DNA from 3 places in the Kitasatospora sp. NPDC056181 genome. Region 2 is predicted to be linked to each of the others. Evidence: riboswitches for the same ligand, from Rfam matches in the RefSeq annotation. Region 2 holds a riboswitch; each other region holds the start of a gene.
The links. A riboswitch is a leader RNA that binds a small molecule or an ion and turns the genes downstream of it on or off. The one in region 2 is predicted to bind cyclic di-AMP.
Positions count from the first base shown of each region.

Region 1 (5,313 bases), on a different contig from region 2:
ACATGCGGCTGCGGCTGCTGCTGGACACGGTGCTGCAGTCGGCGCAGGGCATCCAGCGGGAGCTGGCGCTGCCGGTGTCGCAGATCCGCCCGGCCGACCTGGTGGAGGCGGTGGTGCCGGGGTCGGCGTCGCCGCACGACGTGGCCCGGCGCGGGCTGGCGGAGGACGATCCGGCGCTGCTGGACCAGCTGCTGGCGATCCCGCAGGTCCACCTGGTGGTGGACGGCTACAACGTGACCAAGACCGGCTATCCGGCGCTGCCGCTGGAGCAGCAGCGGATCCGGCTGCTGGGCGGGCTGGCGATGCTGGCCCAGCGCACCCAGGCGGAGGTCACCTGCGTGTTCGACGGGCAGGACCTGGACGTGCCGGTGATCATGGCGCCGCCGCGCGGGGTCCGGGTCCGCTTCAGCCGGACCGGGGAGACCGCGGACGAACTGATCCGCCGCCTGGTGCGGGCCGAGCCGCAGGGCCGTCCGGTCGTGGTGGTCTCCACGGACCGGGAGGTCGCCGACGGCGTGCGGAAGGCCGGCGCGCGCCCCGTGGCCTCGATTCTGCTGCTGAACCGGCTGGCCCGGCCGTAGGCTGTTGCAGGCCCTTCGCGACGGGGATGACGCCTGGTCAGCGCCCGGTTTGCGGTGGTGTGGGGATCTTGTGAAGTCAGGGCGGCGGGCCGGAGTTCACGCCATCGGGGGAGTGGCGCAAAGCCTGGATCTTCACTAGGGTCTGGCGTCAAACCTATTTTCCGGATTCTCACTCGATCGGGTGAGTCCGTTGGAAGAAGGAGCCGGTCCTTGGCCTCCCACCGCCGTCCCAAGCAGCCGAGCCGCGCGCGGGTCTCCGTGCTCACCGCTGCCGCGGCGACCGCGGTCGCCCTGTCCGCCCAGGTCGCCGCCCACGCGGCGCCCAGCCCGTCCCCCAAGAAGGAGGACGTGAAGGCGCAGATCGACCAGCTCCAGGAAGAGGCGGAGCAGGCGACCGAGAAGTACAACGGCGCCAAGGAGCGGGCCGACCAGCTCCGCAAGCAGTCCGACCAGCTCCAGGACCAGGTGGCACGCGGCCAGGACCAGATGACCCAGCTTCAGGGCGGTCTGGCGGCGGTGGCCGGCGAGCAGTACCGCTCCGGCGGCATCGACCCGTCCGTGCAGCTGATGCTCACCTCCGACCCGTCCGGCTACCTGGACAAGGCCTCCAGCGTGGAGCAGGCCAGCTCCAGCCAGGCCGACGCGCTCAAGGGCCTCCAGGACCAGCAGCGCCGGCTGGACCAGCAGAAGGCCGAGGCGGCCGCGATCCTCGCCTCGCTGGACAGCACGACCAAGGACCTCAACCAGTCCAAGGCCGACGTCAACCAGAAGCTCAAGGCCGCCCAGGACCTGCTGAACTCGCTCAGCGCGGCGGACCGGGCCGCCCTGAAGGCCGCCCAGCAGCAGGAGGACCGGGCCTCGCGCGGCAGCGAGCGGGCCGACCTCGGCAGCCTGCCGCAGGGCAGCGGCATGGCCGGTGCCGCTGTCGCCAACGCGATGAGCAAGCAGGGTTCGCCGTATGTCTGGGGTGCCACGGGGCCGAGCGGCTTCGACTGCTCCGGCCTGATGGTCTGGGCGTACGGGAAGGCCGGCGTCTCGCTGCCGCGCACCTCGCAGGCCCAGGGCAACTACGGCACCCGGGTGCCCTCGCTCGCCGAGGCCCAGCCGGGCGACCTGATCATCTACCGCGACGACCGCAGCCACGTCGGGATGTACATCGGCAACGGCATGGTCGTGCACGCCCCGCACACCGGCGACGTGGTGAAGGTGATGAAGGCCGACGCCATGAAGATCAACACCATCCGCCGGGTCTGACGGACCGGCACGCCCGAGGGCCGGGACGCGGCCCTGTGATCCGCGCCACCTCCGGACGGGGGTGGCGTCGGCGTTTCCGGCCGCACGGTGACAAGCGATCAGCTCCGTGTGCGGCGCTGGTCACGCCCGGTCATATTCACAAATGAACTTGGGTATTCTCCCGTCTTTTTTCTGACAAGGATTTGAACGGATCACGGTTCTGTTACTAGGGTCGTGTCTCGAACCACCGCACAGTCGATCACCCAGCCTGGGTGGCGGCGGGGGTTTACCGCCGAGTTCGTCGAAGCAGCGGGACGGGTCGCACGACCTGTCCGACGGGGAGCCCCGTAGTTGGGGCGCTGTGGAGCGGAGCCGGGGAACCATGTTCCTCCGGGGTGAATCGGCGCCAGGTCGGCCGCTGGAGCGGTCGGTGAGGCGTCGTAGGGCACGCTTCCGGCCCGAACCCGTCAGCTCACCCGGTAGGCGGGCGTTGGAAGAAGGAGTCCGCCTTCGTGGCGTCCCATCGTCGTCCCAAGCCTGCCGGCCGCGCCCGGGTCTCGATCATGACCGGTGTCGCCGCGGCAGCCGTCGCCCTCTCCGCGCAGTCCGGCGCCCACGCCGACCCGACGCCGACCAAGGACCAGGTCAAGGAGCAGGTCGACCAGCTCAACGAGCAGGCCGAGCAGGCGACCGAGAAGTACAACGGCGCGCAGGCCAAGCAGCAGGAGCTGCAGAAGCAGGTCGGCGAGCTCCAGGACAAGGTGGCCCGTCAGCAGGCGTCGGTGATCGAGGCCCAGGGCGGCCTCGCCGAGATCGCCGGCGAGCAGTACCGCAACGGCGGCATATCGTCCACCGTCCAGCTGATGCTCTCGTCCAGCCCCGACAACTTCCTGAACCAGGCCGGCGCCCTGACCCAGGCCAGCAGCACCCAGTCCGGCGCGCTGAAGGACCTCCAGGAGCAGCAGCGCAAGCTCGACCAGGACCGCAACGAGGCCCAGGCGAAGCTCGGCGAGCTGGAGTCGACCACCCAGCAGCTGAAGGCGTCCAAGGAGGACGTCCAGGCGAAGCTGGCCAAGGCCCAGGACCTGCTCAACACGCTGACCGAGCAGGAGCGCCAGGCACTGCGCGCGGCCGAGGAGAAGGCCGCCGCCGAGGCGAAGGCGAAGGCGGACGCCGCGAAGGCCGACGCCAAGGCCAAGGCCGACGCCGACCGCGCCTCCCGCGACAACGCCCGCACCGACCTCAGCGGTTCGTCGTCCTCGACGCCGGCGGCGAGCAAGCCCGCCGCGCCGTCCGCGCCCGCCGCCAACGGCTCGCGCGCCGCCGCCGCGATCGCCGCCGCCGAGAGCAAGCTCGGTTCGCCGTACGTCTACGGTGCCACCGGCCCGAGCTCCTTCGACTGCTCCGGCCTGACCGGCTGGGCCTACGCCCAGGCGGGCGTGTCGCTGCCGCGCACCTCGCAGCAGCAGGCCGGCGCCGGGACCAACATCGGCACCAACATCGCCAACGCCCAGCCCGGCGACCTCATCATCTACCGCGCGGACGCCAGCCACGTCGCCCTGTACGTGGGCGGCGGGCAGGTCATCCACGCGCCGAAGCCCGGTGCGGTGGTCCGGTACGAGACCGCCACCATGCTGCCGATCTCGGCAATCGTGCGCGTCTGATCCGCATCAGCCCCGGCAGGCCCGGTCTCCCCTCGCGGGAGGCCGGGCCTGCGGCTTTTCCGGTGGCTCGGCCGAATGTCCGATTGGGAGTCAAATATTCGGGTTGGGAGGGGTTTGGACTCGATCGCCCGGACTCGCTAACGTCTGCCACCGGACTCCCGCTCCAGAGCCGCCCGCCCCCCGGTGCGGCGGCGGGGCCGGGCCGCAGGACAGGAGCCACCGTCGCATGGCCGTGCACCGCCGTTCCCCGCTGTCAGGTGCGCACGCGCTCGCCCGTGCGCTGGTGCTGACCGCGGCGGCCACCACCGTGCTCGGCATGGCCACCGGAGGCACGGCCCAGGCCGCGCCGGGCTCGCCGGACGCACCGTCCGGCCTCAAGGACGTCAAGACACAGGTCGAGCAGCTCTACGACGAGGCCGAACAGGCCTCGGAGCGGTACAACGCGGCGCTCGACGCACAGCAGCGGCTCCAGCACCAGACCGGAGACCTCCAGCAGCAGGTCGCCGTCGCCCAGGACGAGCTCAACCAGCTGCGCGGCGACCTCGCCACGGTGGCCGGAGCCGAGTACCGCGGCGGCGGCATGGCGCAGACCGCCCAGCTGATGCTCTCCGCCGACCCCGAGGGCTACCTCTCCAAGGCCCGCACGCTGGACCAGGCGGCCGAGCGGCAGAACGAGACGCTGCACGAGGTGGTGGCCCGTCAGCGCCGGCTCGACCAGCGCCGCGCCGAGACCTCCGCCAGGCTCGTCGAACTGGACCAGACCCGCCGCGCCCTCGCCGAGAGCAAGCAGCAGATCCAGCAGCGGCTGGCCAAGGCGCAGAAGCTGCTCAACAGCCTGGGCGCCGGTGAACGGGCCCGGATGGCCGCCCAGGACGCCCGCGAGGCCGAGCAGCGTGCCACCCGGGGCACCGACCGGCTCGACCTGGGCACCGCCCCGCCCGCGTCCGAACGCGGCGCCGCCGCGCTGGCCGCCGCCGTGAGGATGATCGGCTCGCCCTATGTGTACGGATCCACCGGGCCCCGCGCGTTCGACTGTTCCGGTCTGATGTACTGGAGCTGGCGGCAGGCCGGAGTGACCCTGCCGCGCACCTCGCAGGCCCAGGCGTACGCCGGCCGGCGGGTCGGCATCTCCGACGCACGACCGGGAGACCTGGTGATCTTCTACCGGGACATGCACCACGTCGGCATGTACGCCGGCGGCGGGGTGATCGTGCACGCCCCGTACCCGGGGGCCAAGGTCCGGTACGAGAGCGTCAACGCGATGCCCGTCGCGGGGGTGATCCGGCTCTGAGCCGGTCCGGCCCGACCCCCTCCTCCGCCGACGCCGGGGCACGCCGCTGCGCGCTGTCCCGGCGCGGTGCGCTGCTGCTCGCCGCCGGCGGGCTGGCGCAGCTCTCGCTGCCCGGGGCCGCCCCGGCGGCACCCGCCCGGGTGGCCGACCACCGGGCCGAGGTGGAGGCGCTGCTGGCCGCACGGGCCCGGGCGCTGGCCGCCGGGCCGCCCGCGCTGCCGCTGGCCGAGGCGGGCTACCGCAACCTCGTGCTCGGCCCGGCCGGCACGCCGGACCGGCTCACCGTCAACGCCGAGCTCGCCGTGCGGGTGGCCGGGTACGACGAGTACCCCGTGGTCCACCCCCGCCGGCTCACGCTGCTGCGCGCCGCCGACGGCTGGCGGGTCGAGCGGGAGGAGGGCGCGGGCGGACCGCCGCCGCTCTGGGACCTCGGCACCGTCACGGCGGTCCGCGGCGAGCGCGCCCTGGTGCTCGGCGTGGCCGGCGGGCCGGACCCGGCCGGCCCGGCCGCCGTCGCCGACCGGGCCGTCGTGGCCGTCGCCGG
Region 1 covers NZ_JBHJUK010000009.1:98,174-103,486, reverse strand. Annotated here, with positions in the region: gene ACFC1F_RS06565 (NYN domain-containing protein) at 1-581, shown strand, start outside; gene ACFC1F_RS06560 (C40 family peptidase) at 792-1,835, shown strand; cyclic di-AMP (ydaO/yuaA leader) riboswitch at 2,162-2,316, shown strand; gene ACFC1F_RS06555 (NlpC/P60 family protein) at 2,327-3,478, shown strand; gene ACFC1F_RS06550 (NlpC/P60 family protein) at 3,705-4,769, shown strand; gene ACFC1F_RS06545 (hypothetical protein) at 4,910-5,313, shown strand, end outside.
Region 1: another riboswitch for cyclic di-AMP. It lies ahead of ACFC1F_RS06555 (NlpC/P60 family protein); the one in region 2 lies ahead of ACFC1F_RS19060 (transglycosylase family protein).

Region 2 (5,313 bases):
GGGTCAGACGACCGCGGCGGCGTTCTCCACCGGACGGCGCTGCTGCGGCACCACGACCTCGCCGATGGCCTCGCCGACCAGTGCGAGCAGCTCGGCGAGCCGCTCCAGGTCCAGGTGGTCGGGCAGCTCGGCGAGGGAGACGATGCGCTCGCCGTCCGGGCCGGCCACGCAGAACAGGTCGATCGGTCCGAGGTGCTTCTCGGCGGTGTCGACGAGGGCGGCGACGTCGCTGGGGCGGCGGATGTCGCCGCAGACGCCGACGACCGGGCAGCCGGGCCGGTCGAGCTCGGTGGCGAGGTCCTCGGCGATGCCCTCCCGCTGGTCGGCGATGAGCACCCCGACGGCGCCGGCGGCGGTGAAGCGGCGTGCGAGATCGGCACCCGACCCGCCGTCGAGTACGGCGATGACCACGACTGCCCCGGTGACCCGCATGGTGCGCTCCTCCCTGTGGGCGGCTCCGCACCGGCGCCCACGTGTTGCTTTGCGGGAGGATCGTAGGCTTGTCCTGACCCTCCGCAACAGGGATTACCCCTCAGGTGACCAGGCTCACGCCTGCCACGCCCGGGAACCCTTCGGCAGGGCCCCTCGAACAGGCGCCCCGCCGACGCCCCGCCGACGCCCCGCGACACGCCGCCGACTCCCCGCGACACCCCGAGGAACCGCCCCCCGGCCCCGTCGGACGGACGTCCCGCCGACGCCCCGCCAACGCCCCGCACCTCCGGGAACCGCCCCCCGGACCCCGGGGATCCCACCGGATACCGTCGACACATGCCAGTTCAGCCCGATTCCGCCCGCCCGCCGCTCTTCACCTGGGACTTCGCCGCCGACCCGTACCCGGCCTACGCGTGGCTGCGGGAGCACGAGCCGGTGCACCGCACCACCCTGCCGAGCGGGGTCGAGGCCTGGCTGGTGACCAGGTACGCGGACGCCCGGCAGGCCCTCGCCGACAGCCGGCTCTCCAAGAACCCGCTCCACCACAGCACGCAGGCCCACAGCACGGGCCGGGTCGGCATCCCGGGCGAACGCCAGGCCAACCTGATGACGCATCTGCTGAACATCGACCCGCCGGACCACACCCGGCTGCGCCGGCTGGTCTCGAAGGCGTTCACGCCCCGCCGGGTGGCCGAGTTCGAGCCGAGGGTGCAGCAGCTCACCGACCGGCTGATCGACGGCTTCGCGGAGCGCGGCAGCGCCGACCTGATCCACGAGTTCGCCTTCCCCCTCCCCATCTACGCGATCTGCGACCTGCTCGGCGTGCCCGCGGAGGACCAGGACGACTTCCGGGACTGGGCGGGCATGATGGTGCGGCACACCAGGCCGGGCCAGGGCGGGGGCCAGCGCGGTGGTGTGGGGCGGGCGGTGAAGCGGATCCGCGCCTACCTGGCGGAGCTGATCCACCGCAAGCGGGCGGACCTCGGCGACGACCTGATCTCCGGCCTGATCCGGGCCAGCGACCACGGCGAGCACCTGACCGAGAACGAGGCCGCGGCGATGGCCTTCATCCTGCTCTTCGCCGGGTTCGAGACGACCGTCAACCTGATCGGCAACGGCACCTACGCCCTGCTGCGCAACCCGGACCAGCGGGCGCTGCTGCAGGATTCGATCGCCCGCGGGGAGAGCGCCCTGCTGGAGACCGGGATCGAGGAACTCCTGCGCTACGACGGGCCGGTGGAGCTGGCCACCTGGCGGTTCGCGACCAGCCCGCTGACCATCGGCGGGGTGGCGATCCCGGTCGGCGACCCGGTGCTGGTGGTGCTCGCGGCGGCGGACCGGGACCCGGCGAGGTTCGCCGACGAGAACACCCTCGACCTGGCCCGGGCGGACAACCCGCACCTGGGCTTCGGGCACGGCATCCACTACTGCATCGGCGCCCCGCTGGCCCGGCTCGAGGGGCGGGCGGCGCTGGCCACCCTGCTCTCCCGGCTGCCGGATCTGCGGCTGGCCGAGAACCCGGACAACCTGCGCTGGCGAGGTGGTCTGATCATGCGTGGACTTCGTGAACTTCCGGTCGAATTCACTCCCGAGAAGAAGCCCGTCGTCCCTGCTGACGAGCCCTCCGCCGGGGCCTCCGACATCACGGACTGATGCCTCGACACACTGACGGGACGTCTCCGACACGCCGAAACAGGGGGGTTGAACCGTCATCAAAGCGGACATACCGCCTTCGTTGGTAGGCGATCGGCCACTCACCGTAATTTCTGTGTGATATCGGCGATATGAGCTTGTGATTGGTAAGAGGATCTGCCTACCCTCCCTGAAGTTCGCAGCTGCGGACCTCGTGCGCGGAACGCCGAATCCTGCCCGCCGTGCCACGGGAAACCGACCAGACCCCTGGGCAGGGGCGGGGGAACCAGGTTTGTTGCCGTCCCCCACGGCTTGGGGTGAAGCCGCCCGCGCGGGCAGAGAGCCTTCCGCGCGACGCGGCCGGGCCACCTCCCGGTCCGAACCCGACAGCTCACCTCGCAGGCGTGCGGAGAGGGACCCATTCATGCTGTTCGTTGGAACTGGCCGTCACCGTCGTCGCACCCAGGCCGAGAAGGCCATCGCAGTCGCCGGTGTGGCCGGCGTCGGACTCGCGATGCCGATCCTCACCGCCACCGGCGCCTCGGCGGCCCCCGTCTCGACCTGGGACGCGGTCGCCCAGTGCGAGAGCGGCGGCAACTGGAGCATCAACACGGGCAACGGCTTCTACGGCGGCCTGCAGTTCACCTCCAGCACCTGGAAGGCGTACGGCGGCACGTCCTACGCGCCGCAGGCCAACCAGGCCAGCAAGGGCCAGCAGATCTCGGTCGCGGAGAAGGTCCTCGCCTCGCAGGGCCCGGGTGCCTGGCCGGTCTGCTCGCAGAAGGCCGGCCTGAGCAAGGGCGGTGCCCCGGCCTCGGTCGACACCGCCTCGGACGCCAAGCCCGCCGCGCCGAAGCCGGCCCAGAAGCCCGCCCAGCCGAAGCCGGCCCAGCAGCAGGCCCAGAAGCCCGCCGCCCAGCAGCACGCGCAGCAGGCCCAGCAGTACGGGCAGCAGCAGGCCACGACCCCGGACTTCTCCGGCCACGGCGGCTGGGACGCCGACGCGAAGGTGTACTGGTACCAGAGCAACGGCGACTGGTACTGGACCAGCCACCAGAGCGTCTACCAGCAGTACGCCGGCCAGGGTGCGGGTCAGGACAACCGCGCCGCGCAGGCCGCCCCGGTCGCGCAGAGCGCCCCCGCGGCCCAGCAGCACGCCGGCCACGGCTACACCGTCCAGTCCGGCGACACGCTGGCCGGCATCGCCGCCACCCAGGGGCTCTCCGGGGGCTGGCAGGCGCTGTACGACGGCAACCGCGGCACCGTCGGCGCCGACCCGGACCTGATCATGCCCGGACAGGTGCTCAACCTCGGCTGAGCGCACCCTCTCTCACGGTGACTCGGCGAAGGGGGCCGGATTTGGCCCCCTTCGTCCGCATCTGGTCGGCTTCCGTCGGGCAACCAGGTGAACTACCGGGGGGTAGCAGGGCCACACGCTGAGACGGGACCGAGGTCAGCGTGGCCCCGAGAGCCCGTGCGGTTAGGCTCTGGTCGTAACGACTCCGCAATCGTTCGTCCGACAGCACCCACCGTCAGTCGAACCTGCTTCCGCTAGGAGATGCCTCGTGCCGTCCATCGATGTCGTCGTAGCCCGTGAGATTCTCGACTCGCGTGGCAACCCCACGGTCGAGGTCGAGGTCGGCCTCGACGACGGCAGCACCGGTCGTGCCGCTGTCCCGTCGGGTGCCTCCACCGGTGCCTTCGAGGCCCTGGAGCTGCGCGACGGTGACAAGAACCGCTACTTCGGCAAGGGCGTCGAGAAGGCCGTCCTGGCCGTCATCGAGCAGATCGGCCCGGAGCTGGTCGGCTACGACGCCACCGAGCAGCGCCTGATCGACCAGGCCATGCTCGACCTGGACGCCACCCCGGACAAGTCCTCGCTCGGCGCCAACGCCATCCTGGGCGTCTCCCTGGCCGTCGCGCACGCCGCCTCCGAGGCCAGCGACCTGCCGCTGTTCCGCTACCTGGGCGGCCCGAACGCGCACGTCCTGCCGGTCCCGATGATGAACATCCTCAACGGTGGCTCGCACGCGGACTCCAACGTCGACATCCAGGAGTTCATGATCGCCCCGATCGGCGCGGAGTCCTTCTCCGAGGCCGTCCGCTGGGGCGTCGAGGTCTACCACACCCTCAAGGGCGTCCTGAAGGAGCGCGGCCTCTCCACCGGCCTCGGCGACGAGGGCGGCTTCGCGCCGAACCTGGACAGCAACCGCGAGGCCCTGGACCTCATCACCGAGGCCATCCAGAAGGCCGGCTACGTGCCCGGCCGCGACATCGCGCTGGCGCTGGACGTCGCCGCCTCCGAGTTCTACGAGGACGGCGCCTACCAGTTCGAGGGCAAGGCGCTCACCTCCGCCGAGCTCATCGAGTACTACGCCGACCTGGTCGCCTCGTACCCGCTGGTCTCCATCGAGGACCCGCTGGACGAGTCGGACTGGGACGGCTGGAAGGCCATGACCGTCAAGCTGGGCGACAAGGTCCAGCTGGTCGGCGACGACCTGTTCGTCACCAACCCGGCCCGCCTGGCCAAGGGCATCGAGACCGGCACCGCCAACGCCCTGCTGGTCAAGGTGAACCAGATCGGTTCGCTGACCGAGACCCTGGACGCCGTCGAGCTGGCCCAGCGCAACGGCTACCGCTGCATGATGTCGCACCGCTCCGGCGAGACCGAGGACGTCACCATCGCCGACCTGGCCGTCGCCACCAACTGCGGCCAGATCAAGACCGGTGCCCCGGCCCGCTCCGAGCGCGTCGCCAAGTACAACCAGCTGCTGCGCATCGAGGAGATCCTCGACGACGCCGCCGAGTACGCCGGCCGCGGCGCCTTCCCGCGCTTCCGCGCTGCGGAGTGACGCGCACGGTCGCCCCGAGGACCGGTGAACGCCGTACGTCCGAGGGCTGACCCGCGCCCGCCGGCGCAAGCCTGACCGGTGCCCCGCCGTTCACCCCGTAGGGTGGACGGCGGGGCACCGTCGCGACCAGGAGGGGATACGGGAGATGGCAGGCTGGAGGATTCCGGGCTTGGCGGCCCGGCCTCGCTTCACGAGCCGGGCGACCGTCCTCGTCCTGGTGCTCTGCTCACTGGTGGCGATCCTGGCCTACCCGACCCGGCAGTTCATCTCCCAGCGCTCCGAGATCTCCGCCCAGCGGGCGAAGGCCGAGCACGCCCGGCAGCAGGTCGAGCAGCTGCGCCGGGAGAAGACGCGCTGGCAGGACCCGGAGTACGTCAAGGCGCAGGCCCGCTCCCGG
Region 2 covers NZ_JBHJUK010000046.1:8,969-14,281, reverse strand. Annotated here, with positions in the region: gene ACFC1F_RS19070 (SDR family NAD(P)-dependent oxidoreductase) at 4-432, opposite strand; gene ACFC1F_RS19065 (cytochrome P450) at 769-2,085, shown strand; cyclic di-AMP (ydaO/yuaA leader) riboswitch at 2,312-2,483, shown strand; gene ACFC1F_RS19060 (transglycosylase family protein) at 2,489-3,382, shown strand; gene eno (phosphopyruvate hydratase) at 3,630-4,916, shown strand; gene ACFC1F_RS19050 (septum formation initiator family protein) at 5,086-5,313, shown strand, end outside.

Region 3 (5,313 bases), on a different contig from region 2:
TCAGTGGGTCAGCCGGTCGGCGGGTCAGCGAGTCAGCCGGTCAGCGGCCGAGCAGGCCCCGGACGGCGAGGCGGTTGACGTTGGTCAGGCCGCGCAACAGCTGCGGGGCGAGGAAGACGAGGAGCGTCCCGATCAGCGACACCCCGGCGATCTGCCACGGCGACTCGATGTAGTAGACGTGCTCGACCCCCTTGTCCCAGTAGTCGAACACCCGGTAGCCCGGCCAGTCGGTGTAGGTCCGGAAGCTCCAGTGGTAGGCGGGGTAGAACGCGAGCACCCAGCCGACCAGCGTGAAGACCAGCGACAGCGAGAAGCTCAGCACCGCCCAGGGGAACATCACCACCTGGTACAGCGCGGCCTTCCAGCCGGCCACGTCCGTCAGCCGTGCGGTGACGGCGCCCCAGGCCCCGGGCCGCACCGCCCGCACCGGCTCCGGGCCCGGCACGTCCAGCGCCAGCATGCCGCGGGCCCGGGACCGCTCCAGCCGGCCGAAGCCGCGGGCGCCGCTGGTCAGTCCGGCGAGCACCGGCAGGCCGAGGACGGTGACGAAGGTGGCGAGGCCGAGGCAGAACAGCGTGACGGAGAAGACGAAGCCGGCGATGGCGACCGGGAACCCGCTGAGCACGAAGCCCAGCTCCCGGTAGTAGTAGGAGGAGAACGGCGCCCGCCAGGCGTAGGGCGGCTCCTCGGTGCGGCGGGCGCCGTCGTGGCGGTCGTACTCGCTGCGCAGTGTGTGCTCGCTGGTCGTCATAGCCGGGCCTCGGTCCTCGGGTCTGTGGCGGTGCCGTTCGGGCTGATGGGTTAACCCTGTCAAGGAAGCGGCCTGCCGGACATCCGGCTCCCCGCCGGAGCGGGGGTGGGGTTATCCCCCCGTCCGGGCGGCCACTCGTCCTGGAGCAGGGAGTACTGGAAGGAGTCGTGCCAGGCACCCCGCAGGTACACGTCGTGCCGCACCCGGCCCTCCAGGCGGAAACCGGCCCGGGTGAGCACCCGGGCCGAGGCGTCGTGGTCCACGTCCACCCGGGCCGCCAGCCGGTGCAGGCCGAGCGGCCCGAACGCGAAGTCGCAGAGCAGCGAGGTGATCTCACCCGCGTAGCCGTTGCCCCAGGTGTCGGCGCGCAGCGCGTAGCCCAGGTGGGCGGAGCGGTGGCCGCCGACGGTGAGGGCGGCGGTGCCGATGGGGGTGGCGTCGGCGGGGTCGCCGGCGTCGGTGTGCCGGGTGACGGCCAGTCGGTAGACCGTCCGCTCCTCCTGGAGCGCCTCCTCCAGGTACTGCTCGATCTGGTCGGCGCAGTCCTCGCGGTCGCGCGGCTCGAAGGGCAGGTAGCGGGTGGCCTCCGGGTCGCCGAAGACCGCGTGCAGGGCGTCGACGTCGCCCGGCGTGTGGTGGAACTCGCGGATGGCCAGGCGGGGGCCGGTGAGTCGGACGGGGACCATGTCTGCCGACCCTACCCGCGCTTTCCGATTACCGTACGTCACATGGAAGAAGATGACCTGCGGCTCGCCCCGCGCACCAAGGCCGCCGACCTGCTCGCCTGGGCGGAGGCCGAGGGCCGCGCGCCGGTGGCCGAATCCGCGGTGCGAGCGGTGCTGGCGCTGCTGGAGCTGGGCGAGAGCAGGATGCACGACGGCTGGCCGGAGCTGACCTCGAACGCCGTGGAGCAACTGCTGTACGAGCGGCTCCACCTGTACGTCCAGCCCGCGCCCGAGCAGGACCCGCTGGCGTACGGCGAGGCGGTGCGGCTGTTGGTCGACCACCAGCGCGCGGCGAAGCGGCTCAACGCCAAGCGGCAGGAGCGGCTGCACGCGGAGGCCGAGTGGCAGGGCGAGGTGGCCGCCGGACTGCTGCGCCGGGCCGACCTGGTGACCTGGCCCCGGCTCTACGCGGTGCTGCTGTGCGCGCACGACGTCGACCTCGCCGACAAGGCGGCGGTGCGGGAGTGGCTGACGGCGTTCCGGGAGCTGGCCGAGGAGGACCGGCGGGCCGCCTTCGAGGCGCTGGCGGCGGCCGGCTGGCTGGACGAGGCGGACGAGGAGGGCTGGGGCGCGGCCCGGGTGCTCTCGGTCGGGATGGCCACGGACGGCGCCCGGCGGCTGCTGGAGCAGGGCCTGATGCGGCGCAGCTACCGCAACCTGGCGGAGCTGACGGCGCTGGGCCGCCCGATGCCGGACGAGTTGGCGGGGGACTTCGGGGCGTTCGAGGAGGCGGCGGTCGAGGCGGCGCTGGACCTGTTCGGCGAGTGGACGGTGCCGGGGCTTCCGCGGCTGCTGGTGGCGGAGTTCCCGGACCTCGCGCCGGAGCCCGGCCAGGAGGAGATCGACGCGTACCTCGCGCAGCTGCCGGGGGAGTGAGCGCGGGGGCACGGGGGCGCGGGCCTGGTCCGGTCCGCGCCCCCGGGGCGTGCCCCTGGGCGGGACGCACGGGTGCCCCGGCCGTCGTCGTGACGGCCGGGGCACTCCGGTGCTCGTCAGGGGGTGATGCCGCGCTGCTCGAACCAGCTCTCCGGGTCGACCGGGGCGCCGCCGCCCGGGCGGACCTCCAGGTGCAGGTGGGGGCCGGTGACGTTGCCGGTGGCGCCGACCTTGCCGAGCTGCTGGCCGGGGACGACCTTGCCGGAGCCCTTGATGATCGAGGAGAGGTGGCAGTACCAGATCTCGGTGCCGTCGGGCAGCGTCTCGACGATCCGGTAGCCGTAGGAGCCGGCCCAGCCGGCCGAGGTGATGGTGCCCTGGCCGACGGCGTAGACCGGGGTGCCGGTGTCGGCGGCGAAGTCCAGGCCGGTGTGCAGGTGGGCCCAGTAGGAGGCGCTCTGGCCGTAGTGGGCGGAGAGGTTGTAGTCGCGCACCGGCAGGTTGATGGCGGCGAGCTTGGCCTTCTCGGCCTCCTCGGCGGCCCGCTTGGCCTCCTGCTGCTGGGCGGCGCGCTTGGCCTCGGCCTCCTTGGCGGCCTGGAGCCGGGCGCCCTCCTCGGCGGCGGTGCGCTGGCTGTCGGCCTGCTGCTGGATCCGGGCGGCGAGGGCGAGGCCGGGGTCGGCGGCGAGGGCGACCGGGGTCTCGTCGGGGGCCTCGACGGCGGGGGCGGCGGCCGGGGTCGCGGAGGCGAAGCCGGTGGCGCCCAGGGTGGCGGCGACGGCGGTGACGCCGAGCAGCGGAGCCGTCCCGCGGGTCTGACGCGGCATCCGGTGCCGGTTGGCCTCGGCGGCCTGCGGGGCCGCCTCGTCGGAGGGCCCGCCGTACTCGCCCGGGTGGGCGGGCGGCCACGGGTGGTCGAGCAGTTGGGTGCCGGCGGAGGAGCCGGGCAGGTTTGCCGGAGAGTGCGTCGACGCCACGGAGGCGCGCTCCTTTCCTTCCTTCGCGCCTACCGGGTTAGCTGACGGGTTCGGAGCAGGAAGGTCTCCTACGGCTGGGCCTGGGCCCGGCCGATTCACCCCAAGGAACGTGGTTCCCCGGCTCCCTGGCCTGCCCGAAGGCCGGCCGGCGGGATTAGGCGACGGCGCACGGTGCCGTCTGGGTACGGCGTTGGGGACCGCGCTGCGTTATCAAACGTTAATCCTAGGAGCCCCTGATTCCAAGCCATCCGTCAGGAGCAGCCGGACACAGCCCGGACACTACGTGACCCGATGGGCATTTTGGGGCGATTGACAACAACTGACACTACCGAACGTTATTGGACGTCAACGAACGAACCCCTACTTGAGTACCCCTACTCATGTGCGACCCGGCCCGGCGCGGCCATCCTGACGCCATGAACGCACCGATGCAGTCACGCACCACGGCCGCGTACTACGTCCAGGCCGTGCTCTCCTTCGCCCTCTCCGCCGGCGCCCTCGCGACCGGGATCGCCTACCTCCCGGTGGGCGGCTGGACCCGGGCCTTCCTCGGGGTCGGCCTGCTCTACACCGTCACCTCCTCGTTCACCCTGGCCAAGGTGGTCCGCGACAAGCAGGAGAACAGCGAGATCGTCACCCGGGTGGACCAGGCCCGGCTGGAGAAGCTGCTGGCCGAGCACGACCCGTTCAAGGTGGAGGGGGTCTGATCCGGGCCATCCTCGGATCCGGTCGATAGCTTGACGGCTAAGGCTATTAGCCTTAGCTTTATGGGTGTCGGCACCACCGCCGACGCCCCGGCGGACCGAGGAGGCCCCCATGTCCCGCACCACCGCCCCCACCACGCAGTACCTCGACGTCACCGGCGGCCGGATCGCCTACGACGACACCGAGCAGGGCGACGGCGCCCCCGTCGTCCTGCTCCCGGGGATGCTCGACAGCCGGGCCGCCTACCGGCACCTGCGCCCGCTGCTCGTCGCCGCCGGCCGCCGCGTGATCACCATGGACCTGCGCGGCTTCGGCGACTCCTCGATCGTCTGGGACGACTACTCGCCGGCCGCGATCGCCGCCGACGTCCTCGCCCTGCTCGACCACCTCGGCATCGGGCGCGCCGTCCTCGCCGGCAACTCGTACACCGGCGCGACCGTGGTCAAGGCCGCCGGCGACGCACCCGAGCGGGTCGCCGGGATCGTCCTGCTGGACGCCTTCGTCGAGAACCTGCCGCCGAACGCCCTGCAGCGCGCGATGTTCGGCGTCATGGGCAAGCTGCTGGTGCACTCCCCGGCCTTCTGGGGCCTCTACCACCGCAGGATGGCCTACCCGACCGCCAAGCCGGCCGACTTCGACGCGTACGTGGACGGGCTGGTCGCCGCGATGCGCACGCCCGGCCGCAAGACCGCCACCCGCGGCCAGGTCCGCGGGGACTCGGCGCCCGTCGGCTGGACCGCGGCCGTGCGGTGCCCGGCGCTGGTCGTCATGGGCAGCAAGGACCCCGACTTCCCCAAGCCGGAGGTGGTCGCCGACCGGCAGGCCGCCGCGCTGAACGGCCGCAAGGTGATGATCGAGGGCGCCGGCCACTACCCGATGGCCGACCACCCGCAGGCGACCGCCGACGCGCTGCTCGGGTTCCTCGCCGAGCTGGCCTGAGCCCTCCCGCCCCACCGGAACCGGACCCACGGAGAACCGCCCCCATGCCCCGAGTAGGACTCACCCCCGAGCAGGTCGTCGGCCACGCCCTCGCCCTCATCGACGAGCAGGGCCCCGAGGCCCTCACCCTGGCCGCGGTCGCCGCGCGGGCCGGGGTGGCCACTCCCTCGCTCTACAAGCACGTCAGCGGCGGCCTCGCGGAACTGCGCCGGCTGGTCGCCGTCCGGGTCACCGAGGAGCTGGCCGACCGGCTCGCCGAGGCGGCCGTCGGCCGGGGCGGGGACGACGCCGTCGCCGCCGTCCTGCGCGCCTACCACGCCTACGCCACCGAGTACCCGCA
Region 3 covers NZ_JBHJUK010000067.1:18,464-23,776, reverse strand. Annotated here, with positions in the region: gene ACFC1F_RS24160 (sensor domain-containing protein) at 41-751, opposite strand; gene ACFC1F_RS24155 (GNAT family N-acetyltransferase) at 811-1,437, opposite strand; gene ACFC1F_RS24150 (hypothetical protein) at 1,480-2,352, shown strand; gene ACFC1F_RS24145 (M23 family metallopeptidase) at 2,469-3,329, opposite strand; cyclic di-AMP (ydaO/yuaA leader) riboswitch at 3,342-3,500, opposite strand; gene ACFC1F_RS24140 (YiaA/YiaB family inner membrane protein) at 3,746-4,036, shown strand; gene ACFC1F_RS24135 (alpha/beta fold hydrolase) at 4,146-4,973, shown strand; gene ACFC1F_RS24130 (TetR/AcrR family transcriptional regulator) at 5,018-5,313, shown strand, end outside.
Region 3: another riboswitch for cyclic di-AMP. It lies ahead of ACFC1F_RS24145 (M23 family metallopeptidase); the one in region 2 lies ahead of ACFC1F_RS19060 (transglycosylase family protein).